2 regions of the Paenibacillus residui genome follow, and region 2 is predicted to be linked to the other one. Evidence: riboswitches for the same ligand, from Rfam matches in the RefSeq annotation. Region 2 holds a riboswitch; the other holds the start of a gene.
What was found. Region 2 has a riboswitch for S-adenosylmethionine ahead of ACFQ03_RS07310 (methionine ABC transporter ATP-binding protein). Riboswitches for the same ligand answer to the same signal wherever they lie in the genome.
Positions count from the first base shown of each region.

Region 1 (5,296 bases), on a different contig from region 2:
ATATCATATTGTCGTCCTTCCTGGAGGCCCTCAGGAAGCTTGGCTAAGGAATAGCGGGATCAATCGAATCGAAGCCTTGCCAATTCCTCCATGGGGAGAAGGAGTAACGTAATTTTTCAGCGGAATTCTTTTATTAAAATATGAGAAAGTATTCGCCTTATACTTGTTCTTATATTTCATCGGTAAACGCGCCCGTCCTTAAGGACGGCGATAGCCGTTTATCCTTGTTTCATAAAATTTACGGGAGGAAACCAGGTATGTCTAATCATAACAATGCCATTCCGGAAACGATGAGAGCAATTGTAGCCTATGCCCCGGGGGATTACCGGCTGGAGGTTGTGCCTACTCCCAAGCTTGAGAACGATGAGGAGATTATTGTAAAAGTTGAAGCATGCGGAATTTGTGCAGGGGATATTAAGGCGTTCGACGGGGCCCCCAGCTTCTGGGGAGACGATACTCAGCCGGCTTATATTAAAGCTCCGATGATTCCGGGGCATGAGTTTATCGCCCGGGTCGTGGCCAAAGGCGATAAGGTGAAAAATTTCGAAGTCGGCGACCGGATCATATCGGAGCAAATTGTTCCTTGCTGGGATTGCCGTTTCTGCAACCGCGGACAGTACTGGATGTGTGAAAAGCACGATCTGTACGGCTTCCAGAACAACGTTAACGGCGGAATGGCCGAATATATGAAATTTACCAAGGAAGCTCTAAATTACAAGGTCCCTGAGGAGCTGCCGATTGAGCAGGCGATTCTGATCGAGCCCTATGCTTGTTCCCTGCATGCGGTACAGAGGGCGCAAATCCAGCTGGGGGATTTCGTAGTGCTGGCCGGAGCCGGAACGTTGGGTTTGGGTATGGTCGGTGCAGCGAAGAAGGCGGGAGCGCAAACGCTGGTCGTCCTGGATATGATGGATGAGCGGTTGGAACTGGCCAAAAAATTCGGCGCCGATCTCGTAATGAACCCTGCCAAGATGGATGTCGTATCGGAAATCAAGAAAATGACCGACGGCTACGGATGCGATATTTATATCGAAGCTACGGGCCATCCCAAGTCGGTTGAGCAAGGGCTGTCCATGATCAGAAAGCTGGGACGGTTCGTTGAATTCAGCGTGTTCAAGGATCCTGTGACGGTCGATTGGAGCATCATCAGCGACCGTAAGGAGCTGGATGTTCTCGGCTCCCATCTGGGCCCGTACTGCTACCCGCTGGTCATTGAGGGGATCCGGAACGGCGATTTTCCGACCGAAGGGGTAGTCACCCACAAGCTTCCTCTGGAAGATTATCTCCGCGGCTTCGAAATGATGAAGAGCGGCAAGGATTCCTTGAAAATTATTCTGGTTCCTTAAAGCAGGGATTGCAATCTATTAAAAATATAGTATAATATGGATAAATAGCATAAAATTTGGACGGCAGAGGAAGCACCTCTCTTATTGAATGATAAGAGGGGTGCTTTTTTTGTTTGTCCGCAATTCCAAACAAGGGAGGAAATAGGGAATGAATCTGATTTTTTGCAACACTTTGGAGAAGGTGACCGAGGAGAATCGGGTGCGGACAGCCCTCGTATCCATCTATGAGGAGCATGGCGAATGGTCTGTGTTCTGGAATGAGCAGGCAGAGGGGAAAGCCGTAAGGGATGTCTGGTATGAAGGGATGATGTGGGACGAAGCGCTTCAAGGATTCCGTGAAGGATTGGATGGCAAGTTTAAGGAGGGCTTCGTGCCCCTGATCCGGGGAACCGATCTGGGCCGGCGAATGGCGCCGAGAGGCGGCTTCACCCAGATGCTGCATTATTACAGCGAAGCCAACCTGCAGTCGGAGTTGTTTAACACTTTGCGGCAGTGGAGAAGAGAACAGGCCGCGAAGGAGGGGAAGTCGGCGTTCATTATTGCCACCAACCGGATTCTGCAGATGCTGAGCGTCTTTGTTCCGCATAATCTGGACGAACTGAGGCAAATTCCGGGCTTCGGGGAGCAGAGGCTGGCGAGCTACGGACAGCCTTTGCTGGAGCTGCTGCAGCAAGTGCCGCAAAGCACCCCGTTTCCATTGGATTGGGTTAAGGAGAAGGTGGATCCGGAATTATTTGAACAATGGCTGGAGGAGCAGTACCGCAAGAAGGAAACCGCGGGAGAGAAGAAGCGGGAGACGAAACGGGCGCTGCTGGAGGCCATGGAGAAAGGAGTTACGCTGGATCAGATCGCTAGCGAACTGGCGATGGAGCGTCGCGAGCTAATTCTTCTGCTGGAGGAATTGGACCGTGACGGATACGATGTCGGGCCATTCATCGAGATGGAGCTGCAAGCTGTAGCGAAGACGGAACAGAAACAGGCGGAGAAGCTGTTCCGGGATATCGGGCATCGCTATTTGAAGCCGGTCGTGCAGCAATTGTACTCCGAGGACGAATTGAAGCAGAGGGATGTTAGCCAGATCTATGATTGGCTCCGGCTGTACCGTCTCAAATACCGCAGACATGCGGGATAAAGAAACCGCAGGGAAGAAGGAGCTTATACAGCAGTAAGCGGATGCGGAATCGGCAATTAGGCTAAAGGTAGGTTAAAATCGCATTATGCAGTCGATGCCCGGGGTATGAAAGGGAAGGAAACGAACGGGATTTCCGGGGCGGCAGATATAGAAATAGAGGATCGGCTGCCGTTAAGACGCCTCTTGACGGGGGAGTTATTTTGAGCTAGAGTAGATATCAAATGTGCTGAATAATGAATATTTTAAACTCTTATCAAGAGCAGGTGGAGGGACTGGCCCGATGATACCCGGCAACCGACATTCCTATGGACAGGAATGCACGGTGCTAATTCTTGCAGAAGCTTTCGCTTCTGAGAGATGAGAGAGGACAACCTCGCGTTGGTTAAGCCGCCTTTCTCATAAGAGAAGGGCGGCTTTTTAAACGTTGGAGAGCCCCTCTCGCAGTAGCACGTTCGTGTTACCGTTAGCTTTGATCTAATTACGACCAAGGAGGGTTCCCAATGCCGATCAAAATCCCTGATCATTTGCCCGCCAAAGAAATTTTAAGCCAGGAAAACATCTTTGTCATGGGAGAGCAGCAAGCTTTCCACCAAGACATTCGTCCCTTAAAAATTGCGATTCTAAATCTGATGCCGACCAAGGAAACGACGGAGACCCAGATTTTGCGGCTGCTTGCCAATACGCCCCTGCAGGTGGAATTTGTGCTTCTGCATCCGAAATCACATACCTCCAAGAACACATCATTGGAGCATCTGGAAATGTTTTACAAAACATTCGACGACATCAAGCACGAGCAGCTGGACGGAATGATTATTACCGGGGCTCCTGTAGAGCAGTTGGAGTTTGAAGAAGTCAATTATTGGGAAGAGCTGCGTCAAATTATGGATTGGACGAAAGAAAACGTAACGTCGACCTTGCATATCTGTTGGGCTTCCCAAGCCGGCTTGTATCATCATTACGGTATTCCCAAATATAAGCTCGACCGTAAAGTTTTCGGTGTTTTTCCGCACAGGGTTTGTAAACCTAACGTGAAGCTTCTGAGGGGATTCGACGAGGTATTCTATGTCCCCCAATCGAGACATACGGAAGTGAGCCTCGAAGACATTGAACGGGTGGAGGAGCTTGAAATTCTTTCCGTATCCGATGAAGCGGGAATGTATATAACGGCAACGAAAGACGGCAGACAGATATTCGTGACGGGCCATTCGGAATACGACCAGAACACGTTGAAATGGGAGTATGACCGGGATATCCAAAGAGGTATGGACATGGAAATTCCGAAAAATTATTACCCGAATGACGACCCTACCAAGCCTCCGATGGTCACATGGAGAGCCCATGCGAATTTGTTGTTTTCCAATTGGTTGAATTACTATGTTTATCAGGAAACTCCATACGATTGGAAGACGACGAAATTACTGAAGAAGTGAGCCTCTTCTACTGCTCCGGCAGATACAAGTTTCGATCCTGCAATTACAGATGCCACAATCCTGCAGCACAGTCATGAGGATGAAGCAGCGTCAGGCGGACTTGCGTTCCGCCTGTTCTCATGTTCAGGGGCGTAAGAAGGCAGCGATAACGGCCCGCCCATGAAGTACAGTCGATCATCTTCGCAACATTATTACTGGGATTTTTTTACATCAATATCGATGAAATGAATTTAAGCGGAAGGGGATCTTGCTATGAAGATAGAAAGTCGTTTGGCTCAAATAGGTTCGATCTCGGAGCCGGTTACGGGGGCCGTCAGCTTCCCGATTTATAATGCTACAGCCTTCCGGCACCCAAGGCTGGGGGAAAGCACCGGGTTCGATTATTCCCGGACCAAGAATCCGACCCGCACCGTGCTGGAGGAGGCGATCGCCGATCTCGAATCCGGGGATGCCGGCTTTGCTTTCAGCTCCGGTATGGCGGCGCTCCAGACCATTTTTGCGTTGTTTGGACAAGGGGATCATCTGCTTGTGTCGCTGGACTTGTATGGGGGAACCTACAGGCTGATCGAGCAAGTGCTGAACCGGTTTGGCATCACGGCCTCGTACGTCGATACCAATCGGATGGACGAGCTGGAGAAATATCGGACTCCGAAGACGAAAGCGGTATTGATCGAAACGCCGACCAATCCGTTGATGATGATTACGGATCTGCGGGGAGTATCGGAATGGGCGAAACGGAACGGGCTGCTCGTGATCGTCGACAATACTTTGCTGACCCCCTTTTTCCAAAGACCGCTGGAGCTGGGGGCCGATATAGTCATCCACAGCGCCACCAAGTACTTGGGCGGGCATAATGATGTGCTGGCCGGATTGGTCGTAACCAAAGGGAAGGAATTGAGCGAGAAAATCGGCTTCCTGCAAAATTCGATCGGCGCCGTCCTCGGCCCGAACGATTCCTGGCTGCTGATGAGGGGGATGAAGACGCTCGCGCTGCGGATGGAGAGACATCAATTCAATGCTCTGCGAATCGCACAGTTTCTGAGCGAGCATCCTTTGGTCGATGAAGTATATTATCCCGGCCTCGAGAGCCATCCCGATTATGAATTGCAGAACAAACAATCGTCGGGAAACACAGGGATTCTCTCCTTTAAGGTGAAGAAAGCCCGGTATATCGATCCCATCCTGCGTTCGATCCGGTTAATCGCATTCGCCGAAAGCTTGGGCGGAGTCGAGTCGCTGATGACCTTCCCCGCAGTTCAGACCCACGGGGATATTCCGGAGGAGATCCGCAACCGGGTTGGCGTGGACGACCGTTTGCTGAGATTTTCTGTCGGAATCGAGCATATCGATGATCTTATTGCGGACTTGACCCGGGCATTTGAAGCGGC
Region 1 is NZ_JBHTIU010000107.1:49,743-55,038, forward strand. It holds gene dhaL (dihydroxyacetone kinase subunit DhaL) at 1-47, shown strand, start outside; gene ACFQ03_RS24995 (MDR/zinc-dependent alcohol dehydrogenase-like family protein) at 258-1,346, shown strand; gene ACFQ03_RS25000 (HRDC domain-containing protein) at 1,495-2,478, shown strand; SAM riboswitch class I at 2,726-2,842, shown strand; gene metA (homoserine O-acetyltransferase MetA) at 2,979-3,908, shown strand; gene ACFQ03_RS25010 (aminotransferase class I/II-fold pyridoxal phosphate-dependent enzyme) at 4,161-5,296, shown strand, end outside.
Region 1: it holds a riboswitch for S-adenosylmethionine, as region 2 does, so the genes downstream of both, metA (homoserine O-acetyltransferase MetA) here and ACFQ03_RS07310 (methionine ABC transporter ATP-binding protein) in region 2, are expected to answer to the same signal.

Region 2 (5,296 bases):
GCGCCGAACGGCTCCACATGAATGCTTCCTACACTCACCAGCTTCGTTCCTTTATCTTTATTGAACTGCTCCATATAGGGAAGGTGTTGGAAAAAGTTTACATCCAATTGTTTCTCATCTACCTGTACGTTCGCTTGAACGTAATCGGTAAACTCTTTAATTTCCAGAATGACGCCTTCTTCTTTCAACTTATCCTGAACCAGCTTCAGAAGCTCGGCATGCGGCACGGCAGATGCTCCCACCTTCAAGGTAACCTCCTTGGCGGCAGGCTCGGAGCCTTGGGAGCCGGATGGCGAAGCAGAAGGAGAAGACGACGGCGTAGGAGCCGCGTTCTTCTGTCCGCAGCCCGCAAAGGCGACTAAAGCGATAATAAGAAGAAATGCAAGTACTACCTGTTTTTTCATTAGGTTTCTCCCCTTTTCTTTAATTTATCTATTGCATTATTTGCGGATGAATCGGAGAACGAGACGATCCCCGACCATCTGCAAAACTTGCACCAAAATAATTAATATAAGTACGGTGGCGATCATGACTTCCGTCTGGAAGCGCTGATATCCATATCGGATGGCAAGATCCCCCAGCCCCCCACCGCCGATCATGCCCGACATGGCGGTATAAGATACCAGCGTGACGGTGGTGATGGTGATCCCTGCAATCAGGCCCGGGAGCGACTCCGGCAGCAGCACCCGCAAGACGATCTGGGCGCGTCCCGCCCCCATGGATTGGGCAGCTTCTATAACGCCGCGGTCCACTTCCCGCAGAGCGGTCTCTACGAGGCGGGCGAAGAACGGAGCGGCCGCAATGACAAGCGGAGGTATCGTTCCCTTGACACCCATAGAGGTCCCGACCATCAGCTTCGTTAACGGAATAAGTGCAACCATCAGGACAACAAATGGCACGGAACGCAGCACGTTAACGATGAAGGAAGTGATCAGATTGACAGCCCGGTTCTGCAGCAAATTTCCCTTGGTTGTCAAATAGAGCAGAATACCCATCGGCAAGCCGATGATAAACGTGAACAGAGTGGATAGACCCAGCATGATCAGCGTCTGCTTCGTCTCCCGGGCAATTTCGGCCCAATCGATACTAGCCCAATCCATGCTCGTACACCTCCACATCCAGCCCGCGTTCTATAAGCAAGCTTACGGTATCATCCGCGGCCTGCCGAGGCCCCTCAATCTTAACAACCAATTGCCCGTACGGGGTACTTTTCATCCGGGAAATCGTTCCCTGCAGGATCGAGAACGTTACGCCCGTTTCCTGCACCACGCGGGACAAAATTGGCTCGTAAGTAGATTCGCCAAGAAAATTGATCTTTAAAATCGTGGAGTCCGGAGAGAGCTTCTCGTCCCGGAAATCGATGCTATCCGCTACTTGCTCAATGAACTGTTTGGTCACTTCATGCCGAGGCTTCAGGAAGACCTCTGCCACAGGGCCCTGTTCGATGATCCGGCCCTGATGGATGACCGCCACCCGGTCGCAGATCGAACGGATAACATGCATCTCATGGGTAATCAAGACAATCGTGATCCTTAGCTTGCGATTGATATCCAGCAGCAGACTGAGGATCGAATTCGTCGTCTGCGGGTCCAGGGCGGAAGTTGCCTCATCGCAAAGCAGAACATGCGGGTTAGTGGCCAGAGCCCGGGCGATGCCGACTCTCTGCTTCTGTCCTCCGGACAATTGGGCCGGATATTTCCTGCTCTGCTCCGTCAGGCCGACCAGCTCCAACAGCTCCCGCACGCGTTGGTTCACTTCCGCCTTCGGCGTCTTGATCAGCTTAAGCGGGAAAGCGACATTCTCCTCTACGGTTGCCGAGGACAGGAGATTGAAATGCTGGAATATCATTCCGATCCGCCTCCGCTGCTCCTGCAGCTGCTTCGTGGAAAGTGCCGTAAGCTCCACTCCGTCGACGACAACGGAGCCGGCTGTCGGACGCTCCAGCAAATTTATACTTCTGAGAAGGGTGCTCTTCCCGGCACCGGAATGCCCGATGATTCCGAAAATTTCCCCTTGCTCAATGCTCAAATCGATGTCATGCAAAGCGTACGTCGTATGGGAACCGCTTTGGTATTGTTTTTGCACATGGCGCAATTCAATCATGGATTCACCTCAATATAAGAAAAAGCCCTCATGCAGAGCAAAAAGGGCTTTCCGATCTAATCGAAACCGTCCTTTCTCATCTGCCAGAATCATTCGATTCTGAAGGAATTGGCACCATTGTCACCGCACGCTGCTCGCGCACGATCGGTTGCCGGGCTTCATAGGGCCTGTCCCTCCGCCTCTCTGGATAAGAAAATGCCGTATTCAGTTTTGTTGTTCCTGAGAAATACAAGCCTCAGTATACCCCATCCCGGTTTCGTTCGTCAATCCTCTTTCCTAAATCGCCATGATTCATCCATACGCAGTAAAACGTGGTAAATTTTGCTTCACATCACAACAAAAGAACAACTAATCCATACTAAGTTGATTGGTTATATATGTTTTTACAAAAATAGCATATATTTGAGGCCAATGCAATACTTAAACCCTTTTTAGTTTCAATTATTTTGCAGTCCAGCCGTTAACAAAGCAGTGAATCGCTTCAAGCTCGATTTCCCCGGGCTCTTTCCCCACCCGACGGGTATATTCTTGGAGGATTCGATGAAGCTCCCCTTCCGCTTCCACCGTAATAGAACACAGCAGCTTTAACAAACCGCTATATTCCAGGTACTCGTTGCGGGATAAGGGCATTTCATGCGACAGCACATAACAATCGGCGTCATACCGATCCAGCTTTTCCAATAGATCAAGAACAGCCTGGACCGTATATTTTCCGCCAAGATCGGGGTACATACAGTCTCCCAAGAACAGAACTCCTCCTGCCCGGCCTTCCTCCGCCACATAAATAACGGTGGAATCCGATGAGTGGTCTCCCCCTACGTGTTCAACGGTACAGCGGACGCCGCCCAGATCGATGTCCAGCTTATCGGTGAAGGTTTGATCCGGCAGCCGGATAAGGATATCGCGGTTGTGGGCGAATTCCTTCTTAATCATGTCCGCACAGAAGAGAAATTCACTTCCTTCCCGCACCCTCTCATCCAGAGCTTCGTCCGTCCATGAAAGCTTCGCCATATTCTCCAGTGCCTGCTTCGTCTGCAGATGGGCAATGACCGGCAGATTAAGCCGATCCGCACCGAAAACATGATCCCAATGGCAATGGGTTAGCACAACCGCGTGAAGCTTCGTGATTTGCCGTTCCGCCAGCGCCTCCAAAAGAAGCGAGGCATGCGACGCAGAATTTCCCGCATCCATAATCAATGTCCGCTCCCGGCCGCAAATTGCGGCGAGAACAGGCCGGTCGGTTTCCTCCTCAGGCGGCATAAAATAGACGGCATCCGTCAGACGCTCGAGCTTCTTTTCCTTCATTAGAATAGTTCCCCTCTCTTAGACTTAATCGCTAGCTATCCGCTTCATTGCCGGATTGCGCCGTTCCCGCGTCCTCTCTGGACGCAACTACCAGACGCTGCAGAACGTCAAGCACCTGCCGGAGATCCTCGAGCGGGACCTTGGAATAAAACCGGCGCACGAGCCATTCGTCAATCGATTGAAGCAGCGCGGCATATTCCTCTCCACGCTCCCCCAGCCGGATGAACGACTCCCTTCGGTTGTCGGGATTCGTCCGGCGCGTAATCATCCGCCCTTCCTCCAGCTTCGGCAGCACCTGACTGACCGCGCTTTTGGAAATTTGAAAATGTGCGGCAATCTGGTTCGCCGTAACCGGCTGATTGCGGATAATATAATACATGAACAGCTCCTGCTGCGGTGTCAGGTGATAGCTCTTCAGACGCTCCGCTTGCTTCGTATTCTGCCAAACCAAGGACTGAAACTGTTCGAAGGACTGATTAATTTGATCCATTACTTTCAAATACTCGTCCACCCTGTCACCTCCCAGAGGTTTATGCAGTTTAGTTTATTAAACTTAACTATATAAGTCAACCATTTATACCTGCCCAATTACGAATTCTTATTCAAATATACACGAAAATTATCGTTAGGGAGCCCACCAGTTCCATCGGCCGAGCAGCTTCATCAAAGACGGGACGAGCATCATGCGAACAATAGTGGCATCGATTAGGATGGCCGCAGCGATTCCTATGCCAAGCTGCTTAACCCCCGCTACCCCTCCCCAAGCGAAAGGAGCGGTCACTGCGATCATTATCGCCGCCGCAGAGGAAATTATTTTACTGGTGATTGTCAATCCTTCCAGTACGGAGCGTTCATTGTCTTTAGTCCGGAGATAGATTTCATAAATTCTCGACAGCAGAAACACCCCGTAATCCATGCTGATACCGAACGTCAGGCCGAAAATAAACACCGGTATCATGATGGCGATGCTGGTCGGCTCCAACCCGAACCTGCCGTCTTGGAATATCCATACAAGAATGCCGAAGGAAGCTCCGAGGCTTAACAGATTCATCAGAATCGTTTTGAGCGGTATCCACAAGGAGCGGAAAGCGAGAAACAGAACAAGGAAGTTGGACCCGAATACAAATAAGAAAACATATTTAAGCTTGGTCCTGATTTCATCATAGACCTCCTGCTGATATTTCGGCTCCCCGCCAACCTGGATGGAGAGACGGGATGACAGCTCCTCCTCCGCCCCCCATTTTCGGGCCCAATCGATGGCTGTCTTGGAGGAAGGGCCGCCATTCAACGTCACGGCAATGAGCATGCGGTTTCCTTGAACGAAGGGCTCTAATAGCGGGCCGAACCTTTTCTTCAACTCGGCGTTCTGAGTAATCATATGAAGCTGCCCAGGGGTCAAGGAAAGCCGGTCGAAGACAGTTTCGACTCTTAATACGCCGGGGCTGAGCCGCAATCGCTCCGCCAGATCATAGACGGCCAGCCAATCGTTTCGGTCCGGGTGAATTTGTCCGGCTTCCGCTACCATATACACTTGCGAGACAGTGGGAGGGGAAAAATATGCGGCGAACCGCTCCGCAGTTTGACGGGATTCGTAATGACGGGGCAAAGAGGTGGCATCGGGAACGGTCATTTCCATCCGGGCGAGGGGCAGGAGACAGACAAGAAGAGCCACAGAGGCCAGCGTACCCATTAGGACCGGCCGCCGCATGACATAAGCGGATAGAGCGGCCCATAAGCTGCTCCGGACAATCCGGCGCCCTCGGCCTTCCGCCTGCAGCCGTCCTCCTGCCAGCACCAGCAGAGCCGGGACCAAAGTGAACGTTAGCAGCAGCGAAACGGTAAGTACGATCATGGCGCCGATCGCGACCGAGTTAAAAATGGGCATCCG
Region 2 is NZ_JBHTIU010000027.1:40,951-46,246, forward strand. It holds gene ACFQ03_RS07300 (MetQ/NlpA family ABC transporter substrate-binding protein) at 1-404, opposite strand, end outside; gene ACFQ03_RS07305 (methionine ABC transporter permease) at 441-1,100, opposite strand; gene ACFQ03_RS07310 (methionine ABC transporter ATP-binding protein) at 1,087-2,103, opposite strand; SAM riboswitch class I at 2,177-2,297, opposite strand; gene ACFQ03_RS07315 (MBL fold metallo-hydrolase) at 2,545-3,408, opposite strand; gene ACFQ03_RS07320 (MarR family winged helix-turn-helix transcriptional regulator) at 3,440-3,919, opposite strand; gene ACFQ03_RS07325 (MMPL family transporter) at 4,034-5,296, opposite strand, start outside.